One region of the Paenibacillus sp. LS-5 genome, then DNA from elsewhere that is predicted to be linked to it. Evidence: predicted binding sites of a transcription regulator. Region 1 holds the regulator's gene; the other holds the start of a gene.
What was found. The regulator NrdR, encoded in region 1, represses ribonucleotide reductase genes. The targets are predictions, from matches to a motif close to AACACNATATATNGTGTT.

Region 1 (5,732 bases):
CGGTCGCAAAGATCAGCCTTGTGCGAGCTGTGGCACACTGATCGAGAAGAGTGTGGTTGGAGGAAGAGGCACGCATTATTGTCCAAGCTGTCAGCCGCCAAATGAGATTGTAAAGTAAGCGTTATACCGTAAGATTTGGCACTGCCGTATTTCCCGATTTACGCTAATGTTGTCCATGCAGCTATAAAAGTCAGGCACTCACTGCTTGTTCCGCCCATATACTGTGTGAAGAATGCTGATTAGAGCGAACGGAGCCTTACCCGGAGTCATCTGGGTGGGCTGCCGGTTCTTCACGGGAGGGATTACGGGTGCTCAGCCCATTTTTTTCATTGCTGCTGCTGGCGTTTGCCTTGAGTCTGGACGGTTTTGGTGTTGGTATTACATATGGGCTGCGTAAAATGAAAATACCGCTGCTCTCGATCCTGATCATCTCGTTGTGCTCGGGTATCGTCATTGGTATCTCCATGCAGGTCGGTGTGCTGCTGGCCAAGGTGGTCTCTCCTCATGCCGCATCCAGTATTGGAGCGGTTATTCTCGTCTTGATGGGCTGCTGGTCCTTATTCCAGATGCTGACGCAGAAGGAGAACAGCCATAATGAAGAAGCTGCTGGCGGGAAGGCCGATGGGGAGGCCAGACGGGAGACGGCTGCTGCTCTTGCCGGGAACAATGAACTTGCGTATTCTTTTGAAACAGTAGACGAACAACCGCCGAGATCTGCGGTCTTCTCGCTGGAGCTGCGGCATCTGGGTGTAGTGATCCAGATTCTTCGTACACCTTCTTCAGCCGATATGGACGCTTCGGGCAGTATTTCTTCGATGGAAGCGATGGTGCTTGGAATTGCATTGTCGCTGGATGCGTTCGGTGCGGGACTTGGAGCGGCATTGCTGGGATTCAGTCCCGTCTATACCTCACTGATGATTGCCCTGTTTAGCGGAACTTTTCTGCTGTTTGGAATGAAGACGGGATTGAAATTATCGGGAAGCTATTGGATGAGGCATGCAGCTGCATTGCCTGCGTTATTATTAATTGCAATGGGTATAATGAAGCTATTATGAGGTGAGTACATGATTATGGGCTTAACCGGGGGCATTGCCTCCGGAAAAAGCACCGTATCTGCAATCTTTGCGGATAAGGGGGCGCGGCTGATTGATGCCGATGTCATTGCCAGAGAGGTAATGCTGCCGGGGTCTCCCGTTCTGGACGCAGCCGTGAACAAGTTTGGAGTAGAAATTCTGCTGCCGGATGGGACGCTTAACCGGGCTAAGCTGGGAGAGATTGTTTTCCACGATCCTGAGGCTCTGCAGAACCTGAATGATCTTACACATCCGGCGATACGCCTGGAGATTAAGAACCGCATGTATACCTTGGAGCAGGAAGACCCCCGGCGATTGGTCATCGTGGATATTCCGCTATTGTATGAATCCCGCCTGGACAATCTTTTTCAACACATCATCGTGGTCTACGTTCCCCGTGAGCTTCAGCTGTTCAGACTGATGGAACGCAATCAGTTAACCCTGGAGCAGGCGGAAGTCAGATTAGGTGCCCAGATGGACATTGAACAGAAGCGCAGGAAGGCTACCTATGTCATCGACAACAGTGGAGAACTGGAAGATACAAGGCAGCAGGTTGCTGTTTTATGGGACAGGCTGGGGCTGTCATGAAATGGTTGCGTAAAAAAAGAGTGCTGCTCCTGCTGTTTATAGGTTTTACAGCCATTCTATTCTTGAGTACGAACTGGATGTCCTTGTTTTATCCCATTTACTATAAAAATGAGATCCGTACGCATAGCGTTACTTATGAGATGGATCCATTCCTTGTGGCAGCCATCATTCGGGTAGAGACAAATTACAAAACAGGCCGGGAGTCCAAAAAAGGGGCTATAGGGCTCATGCAGCTGATGCCTGATACCGCCAAATGGGCACTCGAAAAGGCCAAGCTTCCGGATGTATCACTGGATAGGCTTAAGGAAGAACCATCGGCTAACATTGAGCTGGGCACCTGGTATCTGTCTTCACTATCCCGGCAGTTCGACGGCAACCGTATAGCGGTTATTGCGGCCTACAATGCGGGTCCCGGCAAGGTCAAGCGCTGGATGGATGAAGGGGAGTGGGACGGCAGCGAAGCCGCTGTGAAGGATATTCCGATTGGTGAGACCCGCCATTATGTGCAGCGTGTTATTTATTATTACGAACAGTATACAGAGATCTATAATGAGTTCTAGGCTGCGAGGAGTAATGAATAGTCATTAAGCCCCTGAATTATGTAAAAAGAAGTATTACACGACCCGAAAGTCGAATAATACTTCTTGGCAAACTTAGGAGACATGTTTATTTGAACTGACCTGCCAGTGATTGTTCAGCCAGGGTTACAAGACGTTTTGTGATGTAACCACCGATCGAACCATTTTCGTAAGAAGTTTTATTGCCTTGGTACCCGTCTGGGGAGAGGGTGATACCGAGTTCTTGGGCAACTTCGTATTTCAGTTGATCCAAGGCACCGCGTGCATTTGGAGCTACCAGGTTATTGGAGCTGTTATTTTGGCTCATTACTGTTCACCTCCTATCGGTTGGTAACAGTATTATGTGCTGGACTTGCCATCTTCATAACAACAAATAAACGGTGTTTTATGGAAATTAGAATGAGCGCTTCAGAGCCGATTCTTTGCCGGACCGGGGCGTTACACCTATTGCAAAAGGAAGTGATTAAGCTTATGAAATGTCCTTACTGTGATCACACGAATACCAAAGTGCTGGACTCACGCCCGGCCAACGAAAATAAGTCAATCCGTCGCAGGCGGGAATGTGAATCATGCAGTCGGCGGTTCACCACATTTGAGATGATCGAAGAGACACCGCTGATTGTAATCAAAAAAGGCGGCAGCCGCGAGGAATTCAGCCGCGACAAAATCCTGCGAGGCCTGATCCGCGCCTGTGAGAAACGTCCTGTCTCCGTTGAGCGCCTCGAGGTCATCGTCTCCGAGGTCGAGAAGTCGCTGCGGGGGATCGCCCTGGCTGAAGTGGAGAGCCGCCAGATCGGTGAGCTCGTCATGGAGCAGCTCTATCCTGTAGATGAAGTCGCTTACGTCCGCTTCGCCTCCGTCTACCGCCAGTTCAAGGACATCAACATGTTCATGAAAGAGCTGAAAGGCCTGTTGTCCAAGAGTACCGGGGAGCTGGAGGGTTTGTAGTCCTTCTAAGTGAAAGTAATAAGCCGCTGACCTGCTGGCGGCTTATTACAAGGGTTAGCGTGGGGCGCCTCCAAGCTTTTTGAAAAAAGGTGTTGACACGGACCCTGAATTTTTATATTATATAGAAGTCGCCTACGAAACAAATCAGCTTCTAAGTGACATGAACATTACAAATAAAGTCAGTTTTTAGAATACATATTGTAGTTCTAAAACGTCTCATGGGGCCATAGCTCAGCTGGGAGAGCGCATCGCTGGCAGCGATGAGGTCAGGGGTTCGATCCCCCTTGGCTCCACCAATAATTTTTATACTTGGACTCTTAGCTCAGTTGGTAGAGCAGTAGACTCTTAATCTATTTGTCCAGGGTTCGAGCCCCTGAGAGTCCATCACAGTAAGAACGGCAGAGATGCCGTTCTTTTTATTGTTCAGGGGAGTAGGTGGATTAGGGGCAGTGAATGGAGTGGGGAACTACTGCCTAGCAAACGCTCGCCAAGTGTAAGTGACAGCACCAAATGCTGTCGACCACCAACCCACCAACCCACCAACCCACCAACCCACCAACCCACCAACCCCGGCCCCCCGCTTTTGGACTAACCAAGGCTTCCCGACTGTGCTCTCTTAACAATGGTACCGTAACGGACCCCATTGACTTTATCTTCTCAAATCGGCATGTTCAGCAGAGCTTACGGACCGTACCGCGCTTATTTACCTCGATCAGGCATGTTTCGCACGGAATATCAGCAAATAACTGCATCTGAGTCCGTAAGATAGACGAAATAGCCTTTTTGGTGGGAATAAAGGCACCTCGGTCCGTAACGATTCACTCAACTCCTCCACCATTACGATGGCAATAAGAATGTAGTCCGACCTAACCCCGACTCCTGATTAGTCAGCTCCACTGATCCACCCAGCCATACATTTTCTTACCCACCCCCTCACCTAGCTACACTTTCAGCTGATATGTACGATTGCGCTGCTGTCCGCCGCTTGCTATATCCAGTAGCTGCAGTTGGACCATTTCGTGTAGGATCCGTCTGGCATGTCTATCTGTGACTTTGAGATGCAACGCAAGTTCCAAGGGTGTGAACGCCCGGAGCAGACGTCTTGCGAAACGCAGAGACTCTGCTTGCAGCCAGGTTAACGAGGCAGACACATCTGTCGCAATAAATTTGCCTATAAAAGACAGCACCAGTTGCTGACATTGCTTTGGCTCTTCCACAATCGAAGGATAAGCGATGGGGAGGAAGGTCCAGCCATCCAGAGCCAGCAAGCAGTGCCTACGGCATAAATCCTTGAACCTTCGGACGTCCAGATCCCTGGCATGTGGACCATAGCCTTGGATTTCAATCCCGCCCTTCACACCCCCAGGCATATACGCCAAATCCAAATAACGGTATCCGTTATGAAAGTCGCGTACCTCCCATTCCGGAAACAGATGATCCAAATTTCCGATGGCCGGAAACCATATTGTGCGGAGAAACTCAACTGTTCCGTGACCTAATCCTTTGCCAAGTAATTCTATACGCCTGTGGTTGTTCTCGTTCTCTATATTGCTTTTTATCCATTCCTCGTACTGCTGCTCAAATCGTGGCATCAATAATTCCTCCTTAAGTCATATACCAAAGTCTAATTTATCGCACAAAAAAACCGCCCACAACAACCCGTCCTGAAGTATTATTCAGGCAGGCATTGTATGAAAGCGGCGTGTGCTTCACAACCTATGTCTTTTATTATAACGCGGCCTATTGAGTGAACTCAATTCAACATTCCAAAGTGTAAGTATGAGTGGAGTTTATTAGTTAACGATTTTCAGTGGTACACTGTTGCGTTAGATAGAGGAACTGAGAAGCAAGGTTTCTCATTGTATCTGTAATGACCGCTATTTACTGCCGGCTTCCCATCTCAGATTCCAGTTATAATACTGATCCAATTCCTGGTGTCCGGCGAAATATTCTACGAGTCTCTCGACGCTGAGTGTCTCATCATTCAGATTACGAATCATAGCGATGGCACACATGCCCTTATTGTTGTTGTGCTCATCCAGCCGGACCTCGATCTCCGGACCGCCTTGCTGCTTGATGGTTACAATCGCATCTGCCTCCGACCAGTTCGTGATTCCCTCATAGATGAAGGCAAAGATAACAATGCGGCTAATTTCGGAAAGATAATGGCCATTAATCCTCAGATTCTCGCCGGTAGCTATGGAGCCGGTGCGGTCATCCCCGTCAAGGGAGATATAAGGCGGCCTGTTCAAGCTTCCGAAGGATTCACCGAGTGCTTGGACAGAGCCCTTGATGCCATTTTTCAGTTCAAACAGACAACCAAGGTCAAGGTCAACGCCTTTACTTCCGAACCAGCCCGAAGATTTTTTTTGATACCAGTTAAGATTGATCAGTATCTCGCCCAGGGAATCAGTCCCTTTCTGGAGATTGATCTTCTCCCCGCGTTTCTTAAGGAGGATGGTATTCAGATTTAATTGGGGTTCTGGAGGTAATGCTGGTGAAGAAGGGGGCAAATTGCCCGCTGCCTTAGGCCGTGACCGCAGTT
Region 2 (5,732 bases), on a different contig from region 1:
TCACGGCTGCCGTCACGGTAGATCGTTACGCCTTTGCAGCCCAGATCGAAGGCCATTTCATACAGCTCTGCTGTTTCCTCAACGGTGAAGTCGGACGGGCAGTTCGCTGTCTTAGAGATCGAACTGTCTACCCAGCGCTGAATTGCGGCCTGTACGCGGATATGATCTTTCGCAGACAGATCCATCGAAGTTACGAAGTAGTCCGGAAGGTCTTCACCCGGATGGGCTTCCAGCCATTCCTGGGCAATCGGTACGAACTGTTCGTCGTATCCCAGACGGCTCTGACGGAAATATTTGAAGGCGAAATACGGCTCAATACCCGTCGATGTGCCAACCATGGTACCCGTACTGCCTGTAGGCGCCTGAGTAATCACGGTAACATTGCGCATACCGTGCTTGCGGATGGATTCGCCGACTTCCGGATAAGTTTCGGTGATATTCTTCATGAATCCGCTGAGCAGATATTTTTCTGTATCAAAGGCCTGGAAGGAACCCTTCTCACCGGCAATACCGGATGAGGCCAGGTACGCTTCGCGTGCCATGAAACCGTAGAGCTTGTCCAGGAACTCCAGGGATTCCGGGCTTCCGTAACGGATGTTCAGCTTGATCATCAGCTCGGCCAGACCCATGGTGCCCAGACCTACTCGGCGTTCCAGCTTCTGGTTCGCTTCATTCTCAGGGAAGTGGTAAGGCGTTTTGTCGATAACATTGTCCAGGAAACGTACGGAATAGCGGGTGGTTGTTGCCAGATCCGCCCAATCTACATCATGATTCTCCGCATCATAGAACTTGGAGAGGTTGATGGCCGACAGATTGCATACACCCCAGCCCGGCAGACCTTGCTCACCGCATGGATTGGTGCAGATAATCGGATTGAAGTACCAGCTGTTGGACATCTGGTTGTAGTATTCCATGAATACGACACCCGGCTCCGCCGATTTCCAGGCCGATTCAATAATGGTGTGCCATACCTCACGCGCCTTGACTGTACGGTAAGGAATCACGGCCCGGCCATCGGCCTTCCATTTATCCAGATCCCCGTCCCAGACAGTATCGTAATCCGGATCAGTCGTATCCGGGAATACCAGCTCCCAGTCCAGATCTTCCTTCACTGCTTTCATAAAGGAGTTGCTCACACATACCGACAGGTTGGCGTTGGTCACCTGGCCCATCGTCTGCTTCACGGTGATGAAATCGACCACATCCGGGTGCCAGTCATTAATCATCAGCATTAGCGCGCCGCGGCGGCTTCCGCCCTGTTCGATTAATCCAGTGGTGTAGCTGAACAGTCCGCCCCAGGATACAGAACCGCTCGACGAGCCATTAACGCCTCTAACGATAGCACGACGCGGACGAAGCGAGGACAGGTTGATGCCTACACCGCCGCCACGGGCCATGATCTCAGTCATTTCAGACAACGTCTGCATGATGCCCCCGCGGCTGTCTTTTGGCGAAGGAACGACATAACAGTTGAACAGGGTCAGTTCTTCACTTGCCCCGGCACCTGCGGCAATGCGTCCGCCCGGAACTAGCTTCCAGTCATCCAGAATGGAACGGAATTTGCCTGTCCATTCTTCCTGAAGCTCCGGGGTTTTCTCTACCGAAGCCATGGCAGAAGCGAGCCGGTCCCACATTTCCTCAGGAGTCTTCTCTATGTTAAGTGTTAATTTTTCCACATCCGACTGTACAAGCTCGCCGCTACGCGTCTTTACGGTTACCACACGGCCGCTACGTTCAACAATCTCCCCGACTTCCTTGGTTGGGAACTTCGGATCGTCTTTGGTCAGCACGAGCACAACGTCGCCTACCTTGGCATTGTTGTTGTCCGCATCCTTCCAGGCATAACGGTCCAAAAATATTTTTTCACTCAGACCTTCAAGACGCTGTTTGCGTTCCACTGTACTCAATAGAAAAACCTCCCGGATATTGTGATATGTAAAACTCTCCAAGTGGAAACGGCTTCGCCATCCTTTTACGGGACGGAATCCGTTTCAGCGAGAAATATAAGGATGATGTATAGCGTGAACCATATTAAATCCTTATATTTCAACCCGAACTTCGGCGGATGGACTGCACCAGACTTGCACGCAGAAACTTTCCCTTGTCAATAAAAAATAACCGAAAAACGCCCGGATTAATCAAACTTTCAAGCATTTGTAACAATATATTGTGTCAATCAGCTTTTCAACTATACCACATATTGTGTAGAAGGTCTTTTTCGAAAATAGGAGCCTCTCAGCGAAATATCGGCAAAAGATGGCACATTTACTCCCGCTTGCTCGCTATTTTACAGCATCGGACCGAAAATAGCAGGTTATGAATTCTCTCTTTTAAGAGCATACTACTGCTACACATTTCGCTATGAACCAAGCGCCGGAGGAGGCTGCAACATGACGCAATTATTCCGTAACCCGTTACCCGAAAAGGATCTGGCCCACGAAACGCTGCTGCCTGTCCCTCTGTCATTCGACCGGAACTGGCTGGATGATCTGGAGTCGAGGCTGGAGAAAGGCGGACCTTGGGGAAATTGGAGGCTGTCCCGGTTAGCCATTCAAGGTGAAAAATCAGGGCTTGTAACCAGCTTTGATGAGCTTCAGTGCATGAAGCATCTGTCCGGTCTGTCCCCTCTCCCCCACCAGCTCGATACCGCTCATAAAGTACTGTTCCAAATGTCCGGACGCGCCATTCTCGCCGATGAGGTCGGACTTGGCAAGACCATTGAAGCCGGGCTCGTGCTGAAGGAATATCTTGTTCGGGGACTTGTGACCAAGGTCCTCATTCTTGTACCAGCTTCACTGGTGCTTCAATGGGTGCGTGAGTTGAATACCAAATTCGGTATATCTGCTATTGCCCAAAAAAAGACCTACTCCTGGGACAACCATATCGTTGTCGCCTCTATGGATACCGCCAAGCGGGACCCGCATAAGGAACTGTTGCTGAATCAAGAATACGACATGCTTATTATCGATGAAGCCCATAAACTCAAGAACAAGAAATCAACCAATTATCTCTTCGTCCAGCAGCTGCGCAAAAAATACTGCCTTCTGCTCACTGCCACACCGGTGCAGAATGATCTCGGCGAGCTGTTTAATCTGATCACACTGCTAAAGCCGGGCCAGCTTGGTAATCAGGGGGATTTTGCCACCAATTTCGTGGTAGACAAGCGCCAGCCGAAGAACGAGGTTCAACTGCGGGGCGAGCTATCCAAAGTCATGATCCGCAACCGCCGCGGCGAAGGCCCGGTGACTTTCACGAAGCGAAAAGTAAAGAATATACCGCTCACGCTCTCACCGGAGGAAAAAGTATTATATGACGGAGTTACGGCCTTTGTCAAAGACCAGTATCAGGAATCGGGCGGCAATCTCAGCAGCATGCTCTCTCTGGTTACTCTGCAGCGCGAGGTGTGCAGCAGCCGGGATGCTGTTTTTATAACCCTGGTCAACCTGATCAAGAAGCTCCCGGCCGACTCGCCAAAACGCGAGCGGATGATGGAGCTGCTCCAGATCCTCCGCACCGTCAAAACGAATACAAAAGCGGAGAAAACCATGGAGCTGATCCGGGAAATGAACGAGAAGGTGATCGTCTTCACTGAATACCGGGCTACTCAGGAGTACCTGCTTCAATACTTCCGGGATCACGGTCTCCAGTGTGTAACTTACTCCGGCGGCATGAACCGGGGCAAAAAAGACTGGATGATGGACTTATTCCGCGGCCGCGCCCAGGTGATGATTGCCACCGAAGCCGGCGGCGAGGGCATCAACCTGCAGTTCTGCCACCATATGATCAATTTCGATCTGCCCTGGAACCCGATGCGGGTGGAGCAGCGGATTGGCCGGGTGCACCGGCTGGGGCAGGAGAATGATGTGGTGATCTACAATCTTTCAACTGAAGGCACCATTGAGGAGCATATTCTCCATCTGCTGCATGAGAAGATCAATATGTTCGAGATGGTCATCGGAGGACTGGACGTCATTCTGGAACGCTTCGAGAAGAAGGAATCACTGGAAAAAAGCCTGTATAAGATCATGCTCGAAGCCCGCAGCGACGAGGAGCTGCGCAGCGGGCTGGACCATATCGGTGAATCGCTGAGCGAGCTGACCCATGGGGTTCAAGGCGAAAGCGAGGCCGGGGCATGACACTCACGCCACAGGAAGTGCGCAAGCAAGTCATGGATTATCTGGAGGCTACAGAGTGCTCGATGATCGAAGTGTCACCCCTGCATGTGACGGTGAAGCTCTCACCTCGCGCGGACCGCATGCTCACGGAGCGGCCTTATTATTGGGGGTTCGTCGAGCGGACGGGCGCCCCCCCGGAAACGCTGTCGTTCACTTTCGTCTTCGATCCGGAGAAGTACGATCATCTGGCGGCAGCCGCGCAGGCAGCACCGCCAGTAAGACAGCCGCGCGGAGCGGGAGACCGCACAGCCGCGGCGGGACTGCCGGCCGGAGCGGGCGCGGCCGGGATAGAAGCCGGCGCGGAGCTAAGCGCCGGCTCAGGGATCGGCCCGGCGGCTGGAGCACCGCCGGGGGGTACAGCTGATCCGCAGGACAGCATCCTTTCCCGCTTCTTCGGGTTCGTTCCGCCGCTCCCCCGGATCGGCCCGGGGATGATCAGGCGCGAGGACGTCACCTACGGCAGCAAGCGCCTGGGACAGATCTGGTCAGCTGCCCGGGAGGAAGGCAAATGCCTGCAGCTGTTCGAGGATCCCGGTGGCAGGCAGCGCTTAACCTTGCTCTCGGCTGCCTATGAACCGTGGCTTGCCGTCTGCTACAAGGTGGAGATGAGCTGTGATCTGAAGCGCGAGGAACTGCATTTCATTGGTGTCTCGCTCACCTCGGGGCTTATTGTCCCTGACTTCGAGGCCAAGCTGGGATCACGTGAATTAACGCCGCGTTTGCCGGAGAATATTCACATTCAACCATCTGAGCTGAACATTGCTGCTGGGGCAGACCGGCTGGAGGGTTATCTGACTTCAAAGCTGGCGCTGCTGGATTACACCTGGGCCGAAGAAGCACGTGAACGGCTGCAGTTGGAACTAAGCATAGTGGATATCTATTACGAGGAGCTGCTCAAGGAGCTGGATGAAGAGAAACGGCTGGCGATCCTTGAGCAGTACAACCGCCGGCGTAAGGAGACCACCTGGCAGTATGAGCCGCAGATTGCAGTATCTGCCGTGACCTATGGCCTGTTCCATCTGCGCAGCACATAAGATGCGACCCTGCTCGCTAAAAGCAGGCAAAAAAACAGTGGAATTCCCGCACACCAGCGCGACAGCAAGCAACAGCCTTTTCAGAGCTTGTCCTCTACAATAAATTCAGTACATCAGTGAAGAAAGGTGAACGCCAAATGAAGATAAAAGCTAGGCAGAAGGACGCTCCCGGACACCGCGGGCGCCTTCTCCTCTGCCTGTGTCTCAGTATAATGCTGTTCTCGGCTAGCTCTGCATTTCCTTCGGAGCTGTCAGCCACAGGAACCCGGGTAACTGTCACGCAAGCAGTCTCCACAACCAATTGGCCTTTAATTGCGATGAAACCCGTTACCTCACCGGAATCCCTGCAGGATTTCGCAAGTACGACCATTCGCAAGCTGTCCGCCGATCCTCCCTTCACCAGCTGGAGCAACGCCGGGACTGAGTATTTCCCCCTTGGACCGGGAACCCATAGCTGGCTGGTTAATGTGATGAATGGAGAGCAGCGAATTGGCTATTTGATTATCACCGCTGCAGAACAAGG

Region 2: a site for NrdR is predicted at 2,157-2,174, ahead of AC0MA3_RS12215 (adenosylcobalamin-dependent ribonucleoside-diphosphate reductase). Genes of this name have one in related genera too.

The regions. Positions count from the first base shown of each region.
Region 1 covers NZ_JBWAVA010000029.1:30,533-36,264, reverse strand. The annotation lists gene mutM (DNA-formamidopyrimidine glycosylase) at 1-118, shown strand, start outside; gene AC0MA3_RS25675 (manganese efflux pump) at 309-1,055, shown strand; gene coaE (dephospho-CoA kinase) at 1,065-1,661, shown strand; gene AC0MA3_RS25665 (lytic transglycosylase domain-containing protein) at 1,658-2,221, shown strand; gene AC0MA3_RS25660 (alpha/beta-type small acid-soluble spore protein) at 2,328-2,546, opposite strand; gene nrdR (transcriptional regulator NrdR) at 2,711-3,187, shown strand; tRNA gene AC0MA3_RS25650 (tRNA-Ala) at 3,408-3,483, shown strand; tRNA gene AC0MA3_RS25645 (tRNA-Lys) at 3,499-3,571, shown strand; gene AC0MA3_RS25640 (transcriptional regulator) at 4,129-4,779, opposite strand; gene AC0MA3_RS25635 (TerD family protein) at 5,065-5,732, opposite strand, start outside.
Region 2 covers NZ_JBWAVA010000006.1:216,302-222,033, reverse strand. The annotation lists gene AC0MA3_RS12215 (adenosylcobalamin-dependent ribonucleoside-diphosphate reductase) at 1-1,907, opposite strand, end outside; gene AC0MA3_RS12210 (DEAD/DEAH box helicase) at 2,391-4,136, shown strand; gene AC0MA3_RS12205 (YqhG family protein) at 4,133-5,209, shown strand; gene AC0MA3_RS12200 (hypothetical protein) at 5,347-5,732, shown strand, end outside.